3 regions of the Silvania sp. genome follow, and region 2 is predicted to be linked to each of the others. Evidence: predicted binding sites of a transcription regulator. Region 2 holds the regulator's gene; each other region holds the start of a gene.
What was found. The regulator Fur, encoded in region 2, represses iron uptake genes when iron is present. The targets are predictions, from matches to a motif close to ATAATAATGAGAACNACTATCAA.

Region 1: sufA (Fe-S cluster assembly scaffold SufA) is a predicted target of Fur. The motif match lies at 1,885-1,907, and genes of this name have one in related genera.
Region 3: fepD (Fe(3+)-siderophore ABC transporter permease) is a predicted target of Fur. The motif match lies at 1,961-1,983, and genes of this name have one in related genera.

Annotation. Positions count from the first base shown of each region.
Region 1 is NZ_JBOGBT010000061.1:12,838-17,013, forward strand. It holds gene ydiJ (D-2-hydroxyglutarate dehydrogenase YdiJ) at 1-909, shown strand, start outside; gene menI (1,4-dihydroxy-2-naphthoyl-CoA hydrolase) at 906-1,316, shown strand; gene sufA (Fe-S cluster assembly scaffold SufA) at 1,947-2,315, shown strand; gene sufB (Fe-S cluster assembly protein SufB) at 2,324-3,811, shown strand; gene sufC (Fe-S cluster assembly ATPase SufC) at 3,828-4,176, shown strand, end outside.
Region 2 is NZ_JBOGBT010000109.1:24,533-28,708, forward strand. It holds gene ybfE (LexA regulated protein) at 79-366, shown strand; gene fldA (flavodoxin FldA) at 522-1,052, shown strand; gene fur (ferric iron uptake transcriptional regulator) at 1,343-1,789, shown strand; gene chiQ (ChiQ/YbfN family lipoprotein) at 1,885-2,214, opposite strand; gene chiP (chitoporin ChiP) at 2,261-3,667, opposite strand; gene glnS (glutamine--tRNA ligase) at 4,089-4,176, opposite strand, start outside.
Region 3 is NZ_JBOGBT010000088.1:67,853-72,028, forward strand. It holds gene fepB (Fe2+-enterobactin ABC transporter substrate-binding protein) at 1-489, shown strand, start outside; gene entS (enterobactin transporter EntS) at 505-1,740, opposite strand; gene fepD (Fe(3+)-siderophore ABC transporter permease) at 1,999-3,003, shown strand; gene fepG (iron-enterobactin ABC transporter permease) at 3,000-3,992, shown strand; gene fepC (iron-enterobactin ABC transporter ATP-binding protein) at 3,989-4,176, shown strand, end outside.

The sequences.
Region 1 (4,176 bases), on a different contig from region 2:
GAGAGCTATGCCCCGCTGATGGCGCGTGCGCCAAAAACATTCAACTTCTTTATTAACCAGCCGCTGGTGCGCAAGCTGTCCGAGAAGCATATCGGCATGATCGACCTGCCGCTGCTCTCCACGCCGTCGCTGCAGCGTCAAATGGTTGGCCACCGTTCGGCCAACCTGACCCTGGAGCAACTTGAGGCGCTGAGCCCGGCGCAAAAAGCCAAAACGGTGCTGGTGGTGCAGGACCCGTTTACCAGCTACTACGACGCGCAGGTGGTGGCCGACTTTATCCGCCTGGTGGAGCGCCTGGGCTACCAGCCGGTGCTGCTGCCGTTCTCGCCAAACGGCAAGGCCCAGCACATTAAGGGCTTCCTCAATCGCTTTGCCAGAACGGCGCAAAAAACCTCTGACTTCCTCAATCGGGTATCGCTGCTGGGGATGCCGATGGTCGGGGTCGATCCGGCGCTGGTGCTCTGCTATCGCGATGAGTATAAGCAGACGCTCGGCGATAAGCGCGGCGATTTCAACGTGATGCTGGTCCACGAGTGGCTCCCGGGGATTGTGAATGCGCAAGCCACCCAGGAGACCAGCGGTGAAGCCTGGTATCTGTTCGGACACTGCACCGAAGTGACCGCGCTGCCGGGCGCGCCTGCGCAATGGGCATCGATCTTTGCCCGCTTTGGCGCGAAGCTCGAGAGCGTCAGCGTCGGCTGCTGTGGCATGGCGGGGACGTACGGGCATGAAGTGGTCAATCACGCCAATTCGCTGGGGATCTACGAGCTCAGCTGGCATCAGGCGATGCAGCGTCTGCCGCGCAATCGCTGTCTGGCGACAGGCTACTCCTGTCGCAGTCAGGTGAAACGCGTCGAGGGCAGCGGCGTGCGCCATCCATTGCAGGCTTTACTGGAGATTATGGGATGATCTGGAAACGTGCCGTCACGCTGCAGGCCTTAAACGCCATGGGCGAGGGCAATATGGTCGGGCTGCTGGATATCCAGTTTACCCGCATCGGCGACAGCGAACTGGAAGCGACGATGCCGGTGGACAGCCGTACCCATCAGCCGTTTGGGCTGCTGCACGGCGGCGCGTCGGTGGTGCTGGCCGAAACGCTGGGCTCGGTGGCGGGCTATCTCTGCACCGAAGGCGAACAGAAGGTGGTGGGGGTTGAGGTTAACGCCAACCATTTGCGTGCTGTACGCAGTGGGCGGGTGCGTGGCGTGTGTCGGGCGCTGCACACCGGCAGCCGTCATCAGGTGTGGCAGATCGACATTTTTGATGAGCAGGAACGCCTGTGCTGCTCCTCGCGCTTAACCACCGCGGTGGTGTAAACAGAAAGTTGGGCGGCTTTTATCATAATCCGCAATTTATGACAAAGCCGCGCCCCGCAGTTATGAGACTATTCTGATGCTCCTTCAAGAGCTAAGCCATGATGAGTGCCGGAGATAAGCGCCGGATGGAGTAAGGAACCCTTAAGATTGCCGCTGGTAGTCTTAAGGGTTTTCTTTTTTGTGTGTTATAGCGCCATGCCGATCGCGGCGTTCACTCTCGTCGACGCCATAAAAACCCCGCCGTCAATAAAACCCGCCCGGCAACCGTATCAGACCCTGCTGCGGTGCGGCAAGCCCATGATTACGCTGGAGCCCGTAATATAACTTTTTGATTTTCATGCTATTGCCAGCTTGATCATTTTTTTCATCCCTATTTCATAAATAGGCATTCCCTATACATCTTTTCCCTTGTAACCGTTTTCGCCGATTAACCTTTATAAAGCCATTAATATTCAATTGATTGCAGAAAAAAATCGAACCCTGTTAACCCTTCGTGCAGGGTCTATGCTTAATTAATGTCACCAAAAAGGGCGATTAAGGCGAAAGCCCCTGCTGTCAGGGGGTTGAAGTGATAATCGTTATCACTAACATGGTGTTATGCCCTGATGGCGCAATACATAAGGTGGACCTATGGAACTGCATTCAGAAACGTTTGACCCGACAGATTTTGCATGGCGTGGATTAACGCTGACCTCTGCCGCGGCGGCGCATATTCGCGAGCTGACCAGCAAACAGCCCGGCTTGCTCGGCGTGCGCTTAGGCGTGAAGACCACCGGCTGCGCCGGTTTTGGCTATGTGCTGGGTACCGTCACTCAACCGGAGACAGACGATCTGGTTTTCGAGCGTGACGGCGCAAAACTGTACGTGCCGCTGCAGGCGATGCCGTTTATTGACGGCACCGAAGTGGATTACGTGCGCGAAGGCTTAAACCAGTTATTCAAATTCAATAACCCTAAAGCCCAGAACGAATGCGGCTGCGGCGAAAGTTTTGGGGTATAGGCGGTATTATGTCTCGACAAACTGAAGCAACTGACGATGTCAACACCTGGTCCGGCAGCCATCTTAATTACAAAGAGGGCTTCTTCACCCACTTGCAAACCGATGAGCTGGCGAAGGGGATCAACGAAGAGGTCATTCGCGCAATTTCCGCTAAGCGCAACGAACCCGAGTGGATGCTGGAATTCCGTCTGAATGCGTTTAAGGCCTGGCTGGAGATGGAAGAGCCGCACTGGCTGAAGGCGCATTACGACAAGCTTAACTATCAGGATTACAGCTACTACTCGGCGCCGTCCTGCGGGAACTGCGACGACACCTGTGCCTCGGAGCCGGGTGCGGTGCAACAGACCGGGGCCAATGCCTTCCTGAGCAAAGAGGTAGAAGAGGCCTTCGAGCAGCTCGGCGTGCCGGTGCGCGAAGGACGCGAAGTCGCGGTCGACGCCATCTTCGACTCCGTCTCCGTCGCCACCACCTACCGGGAAAAGCTCGGCGAGCAGGGGATCATCTTCTGTTCGTTTGGCGAAGCCATTCACGATCACCCGGAGCTTATCAAGAAATACCTCGGCACCGTGGTGCCCGGTAACGACAACTTCTTTGCCGCCCTCAACGCGGCGGTGGCGTCCGACGGCACCTTTATCTACGTGCCGAAAGGCGTGCGCTGTCCGATGGAGCTCTCGACCTATTTCCGCATCAATGCCGAAAAAACCGGCCAGTTTGAACGCACAATCCTGGTGGCGGATGAAGGCAGCTACGTCAGCTATATCGAGGGCTGTTCCGCCCCGGTGCGCGACAGCTACCAGCTGCACGCGGCGGTGGTGGAAGTGATCATCCACAGAGACGCCGAAGTGAAGTACTCGACGGTGCAGAACTGGTTCCCGGGGGATGGCAATACCGGCGGTATTCTGAACTTCGTCACTAAGCGTGCGCTGTGCGAAGGTGAGAACAGTAAAATGTCGTGGACCCAGTCGGAAACCGGCTCGGCTATCACATGGAAATACCCGAGCTGCATTCTGCGCGGTGACAACTCCATCGGCGAGTTTTACTCAGTGGCGCTGACCAGCGGATATCAGCAGGCCGACACCGGCACCAAGATGATCCACATCGGCAAAAACACCAAATCCACCATCATCTCGAAAGGGATCTCGGCGGGTAAAAGCCAGAACAGCTATCGCGGGCTGGTCAAAATCATGCCGACCGCCACCAACGCGCGCAACTTTACCCAGTGTGATTCGATGCTGATCGGTCCGGACTGCGGGGCGCATACCTTCCCGTACGTTGAATGCCGCAACAACAGCGCCCAGCTGGAACACGAAGCCACCACCTCGCGCATTGGCGAAGATCAGCTGTTCTACTGTCTGCAGCGCGGCATCAGCGAAGAAGATGCCATCTCGATGATCGTAAACGGTTTCTGTAAGGACGTATTCTCTGAACTGCCGCTGGAGTTTGCCGTGGAAGCCCAGAAATTACTGGCGATTAGCCTTGAACACAGCGTCGGTTAAGCATTAAGGAAAGCACATGTTAAGCATCAAAGATTTACAGGTCAGTGTGGAAGATAAAGCGATCCTGCGCGGTCTCAGCCTCGAGGTGCGCCCGGGCGAAGTCCACGCCATTATGGGGCCGAACGGATCGGGGAAAAGTACGCTCTCAGCCACTCTGGCCGGGCGTGAAGATTACGAGGTCGTCGGCGGTTCGGTCGACTTTAAGGGCAAAGATCTGCTTGAACTGTCACCGGAAGATCGCGCGGGCGAAGGCATTTTTATGGCCTTCCAGTACCCGGTCGAAATTCCCGGCGTCAGCAATCAGTTCTTTTTGCAGACCGCGCTGAATGCCGTGCGTAAGTACCGTAGCGAAGAGGCGCTGGACC
Region 2 (4,176 bases):
GATTTCGCTGATGTATGATGGCGCGCTTATCGCCCGGGCTTTAGCAGGGCGTCTTGTTTCCCCCGAAGTCTCAGAATCATGGCCAAAGAAAACACGGACCGCACAACAATAGATCTGTTCGCGAATGAGCGGCGCCCGGGACGACCGAAAACCAATCCGCATTCGCGTGATGAACAGCTGCGCATTAATAAGCGCAATCAGCTCAAACGCGATAAAAGTCGTGGGCTTAAACGCGTCGAGCTGAAACTCAATGCGGACGCCGTCGATGCGCTGAACGAGCTGGCAAATGCCCGCGACATCAGCCGCAGTGAGCTTATTGAAGAGATGCTGATCCTGCAGCTCGAGAAATGGCACGACAAAGCGTAAGTCAGAAAACTCCCCTCCTTGTTGCTTTCATGTAGCACAGAGTGCAGTCCTGCGCGATAGCAGTTTCCGCAGGCTTCTCTGTTCTGCTATGATTGCCCTTATCCGTGGCTAAATTGCGCCACCATACTATTAAGTTTCAAGAGGTTATTTTACTCATGGCAATCATCGGCATTTTTTTCGGCAGCGACACCGGTAACACCGAAAACATCGCGAAAAACATTCAAAAACAGCTTGGTAAAGACGTTGCCGATGTGCATGACATTGCGAAAAGCAGCAAAGAAGACATCGCAGGTTACGATATCTTGCTGCTGGGCATCCCAACCTGGTACTACGGTGAAGCGCAGTGCGACTGGGACGACTTCTTCCCGTCTCTGGAAGAGATCGACTTCAATGGCAAACTGGTAGCCCTGTTCGGCTGTGGCGACCAGGAAGACTACGCAGAGTACTTCTGCGATGCGCTGGGCACCATTCGCGACATCATTGAGCCGCGTGGCGCAGTGATCGTGGGCCACTGGCCAACTGCAGGCTATCACTTCGAAGCCTCTAAAGGTCTGGCTGATGATGACAACTTTGTGGGACTGGCTATCGACGAAGACCGCCAGCCGGAGCTGACCGCAGAGCGCGTGGACAAATGGGTTAAGCAGATCCGCGAAGAGCTGCACCTCGACGACATCCTCAACGCCTGATGTTGTGGCGGCGTAACCTGTAGTTACGCCGCATTGATAGGTATTATCAATCAAAATAATTGCTACAAATTTTTAACTTTTGCTGTCATACCTGTACAATCAACCAGGATTAAACGGGTCACCCTGTAACAAGTTTGTTGGCGGTACCACGTTTTTATAAGCATACTTTGCTTGAGACTTGCAGTTTTCATTCAGCCATGGCAGTTCTATAATGAGACGCATTCTCTCAGGTGCACTTTCTGTCACTTCTTCTATAGAAGTGAATCGTTTAGCAACAGGACAGATTCCGCATGACTGACAACAATACCGCATTAAAGAAGGCCGGACTGAAAGTCACGCTTCCACGGTTAAAAATTCTGGAAGTGCTTCAGGGTCCGGATAACCATCATGTCAGTGCGGAAGACTTATACAAGCGTCTGATCGACATGGGCGAAGAGATTGGTCTGGCCACGGTGTACCGTGTACTGAACCAGTTTGACGACGCTGGCATCGTTACACGCCATAACTTCGAAGGCGGTAAATCCGTTTTCGAACTGACGCAGCAGCATCATCACGATCACCTGATTTGCCTGGATTGCGGCAAAGTGATCGAATTCAGCGACGACTCTATTGAATCCCGTCAGCGTGAAATTGCTGCACGTCACGGCATTCGTCTGACCAACCACAGTCTTTACCTGTACGGCCACTGCGCTGAAGGCGACTGCACTGCAGATGACCACGCGCACGACGCGAAATAATTCATCCGCACACGCTAAGCCAACCTGACGGTTGGCTTTTTTTATGCAAAAAAAACCCGGTAGCGCTGACGCATACCGGGCCTAATAACAGCTGATTACTTGCTGTTATTACTGCGAATTTCCTTCCAGATTTGGTCGCAACGCTTCGTCACTTCCTGATCGTTTCCGGTTTTGCGCGCCTGAATACAGGCCTGATAATCAGCCACTCTTATCGTTTCCTGGGTCGCAAACTGCTCGTGCGCTTTCTCTTGCTTAAGCACGTTCAGCACGCTTTGGCAGGCTTCGATCTTCTCCGGCGATCCCTCTGCGGTATTAATACAGGCGCTATAAGCCTCTTTCAGACGTGAATCTTCTTTCTGGGTCTGCGGCTCTGCGCAGGCGGTAAGCCCGGCGGCAAATACCGCGACAAACAGGATTTTTTTCAACATAGCGGTCTCCGTTTCGGCGGGTGTAACCCCGCCGGAAGCATCATCAGAAGATAGTGAATGGGGCGATAACCATAAACTTCACGTCGCGCTCATCCTGGAAGATGTTGCCGTAACCGCCGCCGTAGCTTGGGATACTGGAGTGATTGTCGTACTGGGTGAAGTGCAGCTTGAACATAGTGCCTTTCGCACGACCGTCCTGCAGGACGTAGATCGCATCCAGGCTATAGGCTGACTCTTTGATGTTGTTGGACGGGTTGTTTTCGCGCTGGCCCGCGCTGTTGATAAACCAGTCCGCTGGCTTCGCATCCCAGGCGTAGACATACGAGCCACCGACGCTCCAGCCTGCCATGTTCCAGTTGCTCAGATCGTACATCGCACCAAAGAAGACCGCTTTTTCGCCGTTGGCGTTAAAGTCGGAGCGGTTATCCCACCAGACATCCAGACGACCGTTGGAAGAGGCATAGGTTGGGGTCATACGCTGCAGGAAGTAGCCTTGCTGTCCTTCGGCTTTGACGTAAGTCCCCTCCAGGCGTAAATCCACCTGCCCGACTTTGTAGCCCAGGGTCAGCGCCTGCAGCCAGGCGGTGCCGTCGTAGATATCATTGACGGTGCTGTCGTTGGCTTTATCACGGGTGCCGTAGAACTGATAGCTGGTCGACAGCGGGCCGCCCACCACATCCATCTTATAACTGGCTTTGGCAAAATACTGATCAATATAGCCTTCAGCCTGACCGAATGCCGCTTCCAGAATCAGGTTGTTTTTGAAATCGTATTTCGCACCAAGGGAGTGGAGATAGTCGACGCGGGTCTTTCTGTCGTTTTGATAGAACTTGTCCATCTCGAGGTGCCACGGCGCTTTGTACTCGTTGGTCCACATGTAGGAGAAACTCAACGCCCCGCTATCGCCGTAGTCAAAGTTCGCCCCGGCTTCAGCGCCCTGGTATGTACCCGGCATAAAGCTCCAGTGCGGCGCTAATAAGGTTTGACCAGTAGGCTGAAGCCAGCCACCGCGCGCCCAGGCCGGACCGTATTTAAATTTGGCTGCCGCTTTGTACAGGCTGATCCCGCTCTTATCGCCGGACCAGTCCTCTTTGTAGGCTTTGTTGCTGGAGGAGAATGCAATTTCGTTCGGGTGTCCGCTGTCGCCGTTTTCCGCCATTTCAATCGCGGTGAAGGCGGCCAGATCAAGACCGAACATGTCCGCTGCATAGCCGGACTGGAAATCAAGGTTGGCGTTCCAGGTGGAGTGAGCGAGGTTAGTTTTGTATTTGTCTGATTCAACGTCTTTACGGTCACGTTCACGCTGCCAGTAATAGACACCGCCCGTCAGGGTTGAATCATCGACAAAACCTTCGGCCTGAGCCTTTGGAGAGACCATCCAACCAGACATTGCTGTCACACCGGCAATAGCCAGCGCAAGCGCACTACGTTTGCCACTAAACGTACGCATAGTTAATCCTCTTTGACGTATTAAAAGCGCCTTAAACGGCGAAAAAACAAAAGTTAAAAAGTCGACGTAAGCAGAAATACTCATTTACATCTACTGCCTGTAGACTATTTTTCGCGACGCGAATTATCAATCCTTTTTAGCGATCAAAAGTCAGGATTATGACGAAGTGCACATATTTGGTTGCCATTTGTAACAACGCCCGCGCGACAGAATAATCAATTAAAATAATCTTCAAAATTAGCCAGTTATTTTTAGTGGTTGCATTAATTCGCGACAGAATGGGATTAATTTGAAGCAAGGGGGAGAAGGCTAACAGCGGAGGGAAATGCAATTAATTCGCATCGCGAAGATTAACACCAGCAATGACTTGATTGATAAGCAAAAAAAACGCCGCATTACGCGGCGCTCAGGGGGGTATCGGTTATTCGCCGACCTTTGCCCAGGTATCGCGCAGACCGACGGTACGGTTAAACACCAGTTTGTCCGCAGTGGCATAGCGGCTGTCGAGG
Region 3 (4,176 bases), on a different contig from region 2:
CAACTGGGCACCCTTACCGGGCAAGAAAGCCAGGCCGCGGCGCGTATCGCAGAATTCGATAAGCAGCTCGCACAGGTGAAGCAGAGGATTAAACAGCCGCCGCAGCCGGTGAACGCCATCGTCTATACCGCCGCCGCGCACAGCGCCAACCTGTGGACCGCCGAATCCGCGCAGGGCAAGCTGCTGCAACAGCTGGGCTTTAGCCTTGCCACCCTGCCCGCTGGATTAAACGCCTCGCAAAGCCAGGGCAAGCGTCACGACATTATTCAGCTGGGCGGCGAAAACCTGGCCACCGGGCTGAACGGCGAAGGGCTGTTCCTGTTTGCCGGGGATCAGAAAGACGTGGACGCTATCTACGCCAATCCGCTGCTGGCACACCTGCCCGCTGTGCAAAACAAGCGCGTCTGGGCGCTGGGCACCGAAAGCTTCCGTCTGGATTATTTCAGCGCGATGCGGGTGTTGCAGCGTCTTAACACACTGTTTGGCTAAGGGTATTGCCCCGGATTAAACCGGGGCAGCTTCCTGACGGAACCGACGTAACTCCGCCAAAACCCATACCAGCATCGCCCCGACAATCGCCAGCACAAAACCGCTGCTGCTGGCCGAAGCCACCGGGGTCATCATCGCCCCCAGCCCGCCCAGGATCGCCGCGCCAATCGCATCGCCGGTGACGTTCTGCGCGGTCCACAGCCCGTTAATACGCCCGAGCATCGCTTCCGGGGTCTGGGTCTGGATCAGGGTGTATTGCAACAGGGAACTCACCGCGCTCAGCCAGCCAAACAGTGCCAGACAGACCACGCCCAGCGCCCATACCGGCATCAGGCTGAACAGCCCAATTGCAATAAACGACGTAAAGGTGGCCAGCAGCATAATCATCCCCGGCCGCGCACTCTGCGCCAGGTTGCCGCTGGTCAACGCCCCCAGCGCCGCGCCAAGCGGAATGGCGGCGTACAGGAATCCAATCTGCGACACGCTCATCTGCCACTCCTGCGCCAGCGCCGGATAGAGTACGCGCACCGCGCTCGCCATCGTCAGCAGGCCACCCAGCAGGGCGATCCCGCCGATCAGCGGGCTGTTGAACAGAAAACGGATCGCCGCCAGCAAGGATTTGAGCGGATGCTCGCGCGGCTGCGGCGGAGGCGGCAGCAGCGGCAGGCGCAGCAATGTTAAGGTGGTGATAAAGGTCCCCGCGGCCGCCAGGCCGTAGTTCCAGGCCACATTGCCGGTGCCCAGCAGCAGGCCGCCGACCATAGGCGAGATAACCGACCCCAGACGCACGGTCAGCATGGTGATGGCGCCTGCCTGCATCAGATTTTCTCGCCCCACCAGCGCAGGCGTCGCCGCCAGCAGCGCCGTCACGCCAAGGGAGGCAAAAAAGCCGTCCCACAGGCCGAGGGCATAAATCGCAATTAATGAGGGCTCAGGCAGCATCGCGTTCAGACATAAGCCGACAAATCCCACCCCGCAGGTGCCACGCGCCAGCAAGATCAGCTTCTTACGCTCGTAGCGATCCGCCAGCACCCCACCGACCATCAGGCCGACAAACATCGCCCCGCCGGTTAAGGTGACGGCAAGCCCCACCAGCCAGCTGGAGCCGGTCATCATCTGGATCTGTACCGGCACGGCAACGCCCAGCAGGCCAAGCGAAAGGATGGAGATAAAGCGGGCGATAAAGACGGCGCGGAACGCCGGGTGGGTCTTCAGCAGGCTCAGATTAAGCAGCCAGGATTGTCGGGTCATTACAAAGCCTTAGAGCCTATTCCAGTAGGCGTCATAGTCGCAGCCAGTTTGAACACGGACAGCGCGCAGCAACCGGAACGTACATGTCGTACGTGAGGATTGCGAGCACTGCCCTGGTTCAAAATGGCAAGTAAAATAGCCTAATGGGATAGGCTCTTAATGGTTTCTTTTATACCAATTCAATGGCCGCACATGCTAACATAGCCAAATAAGATAGATAACGATAATTACTATCATTATCAAATCATGGACGTTGCTATGTCGTACTCCTCTTCCGCGCCACGCGCCCTTGCCGTGCCCGGTTTACTGTTACTGCTCCTCCTTGCGATCGCCCTCAGCCTGCTGGTGGGCGCTAAACCGCTGCCGCTTTCCGTGGTGGTGGATGCCTTTTCTGCCACCTGTCAAAGCGCTGACTGCACCATCGTGCGGGATGCCCGCCTGCCGCGAACCCTTGCCGGACTGTTGGCCGGGGCGGCACTGGGCCTTGCCGGGGCGCTGATGCAAACCCTGACCCGCAACCCGCTGGCCGATCCCGGTATTCTGGGCGTCAACGCGGGGGCCAGCTTCGCCATCGTGGTGGGTGCGGCGCTGTTTGGTTTCTCCTCCCCCAGCGAGCAGCTGGTGATGGCGCTCTGCGGTGCCTTTGCCGCCTCGCTGCTGGTGGCCTTTACCGGCAGCCAGGGCGGCGGCCAGCTCAGCCCGGTGCGCCTGACCCTGGCGGGCGTGGCGCTTGGCGCGGTGCTCGACGGCCTCTCCAACGGCATCGCTCTGCTCAATCCGGACGTTTATGACCAGCTGCGCTTCTGGCAGGCGGGCTCGCTGGATATCCGCACCCTGCAAACCCTGCAGGTGGTGAGCGTACCGGTACTGATTGCCGCCGCCGTGGCGCTGCTGTTAAGCCGGGCGCTCAACAGTCTGAGTCTCGGCAGCGACACCGCCACCGCGCTGGGCAGCCGGGTCGCGCGCACCCAGCTCACCGGATTACTGGTCATCACCGTGCTGTGCGGCAGCGCCACGGCGGTGGTCGGCCCCATCGCCTTTATCGGCCTGATGATGCCGCACATGGCCCGCTGGCTGGTGGGAGCCGATCACCGCTGGTCCCTGCCGGTGACCCTGCTTGCCACCCCTGCCCTGCTGCTGTTTGCCGATATTATTGGCCGCCTGCTGGTGCCCGGCGAGCTGCGCGTCTCGGTGGTCAGCGCCTTTATCGGCGCCCCGGTACTGATTTTCCTGGTGCGCCGTAAGCGCGGAGGTGCCCTGTGATGGCCCCTTCCCGCCGTTTAGTCTGGAGCTGCCTGCTGCTGGTGCTGGTGAGCCTGGGCGTGGCAATCATCAGCCTGCGAAGCGGCGCCGTGACGCTCGATTTCAGCCAGGTCTTTAATGCCCTGACCGGCAGCGCACCGCGCAATATCACCCTGGTGGTGACCGAATGGCGCTTGCCGCGAGTGATGATGGCCCTGCTGGTGGGGGCTGCGCTGGGGATCAGTGGAGCGATTTTCCAGTCGCTGATGCGTAACCCGCTCGGCAGTCCGGACATCATGGGCTTTAACACCGGGGCCTGGAGCGGCGTGCTGGTGGCGATGGTGCTGTTTGGTCAGCATCTGACGGCCATCACCCTGGCGGCGATGGCGGGCGGGATCCTGACTTCGCTGGTGGTCTGGGCGCTTGCCTGGCGCAACGGAATCGAAACCTTCCGCCTGATTATTATCGGCATCGGGATGCGCGCGATGCTGATGGCATTTAATACCTGGCTGCTGCTGCGGGCATCGCTCGAGACCTCGCTCTCTGCCGGGCTGTGGTTCGCGGGCTCGCTCAACGGCCTGACCTGGGCCAAAACCCTGCCCGCCGCACCGCTGATCCTGCTGATGTTTGTCTGCGCACTGCTGCTGGTGAAACGCCTGCGTCTGCTGGAAATGGGCGACGACAGCGCCTGCGCGCTGGGCGTCGGCGTTGAGCGTTCACGGCTGATGCTGATGCTGGTGGCGGTCGTCCTCACCGCCGCCGCGACCGCCATCGCCGGGCCGATCTCCTTTATCGCGCTGGTGGCACCGCACATTGCCCGCCGTCTGAGCGGCACCGCCCGCTGGGGATTAACCCAGTCGGCGCTGTGCGGGTCACTGCTGCTGCTGGCCGCCGATCTCTGCGCCCAACAGCTGTTTATGCCTTATCAACTTCCGGTGGGCGTGGTGACGGTCAGCCTTGGCGGGATCTACCTTATCGTCTTGCTTGTTCAGGAGTCCCGCAAGAAATGACACACATCGCAACCCGCCTGCGCGGCGACGATTTAACCCTTGGCTACGGCAAAAAAATCGTGGCCGAGAACCTGCAGGTGGCGATACCCGACGGCCACTTTACCGCCATTATCGGTCCCAACGGCTGCGGCAAGTCGACGCTGCTGCGCACCCTGAGCCGCCTGATGACGCCCATCCACGGCAA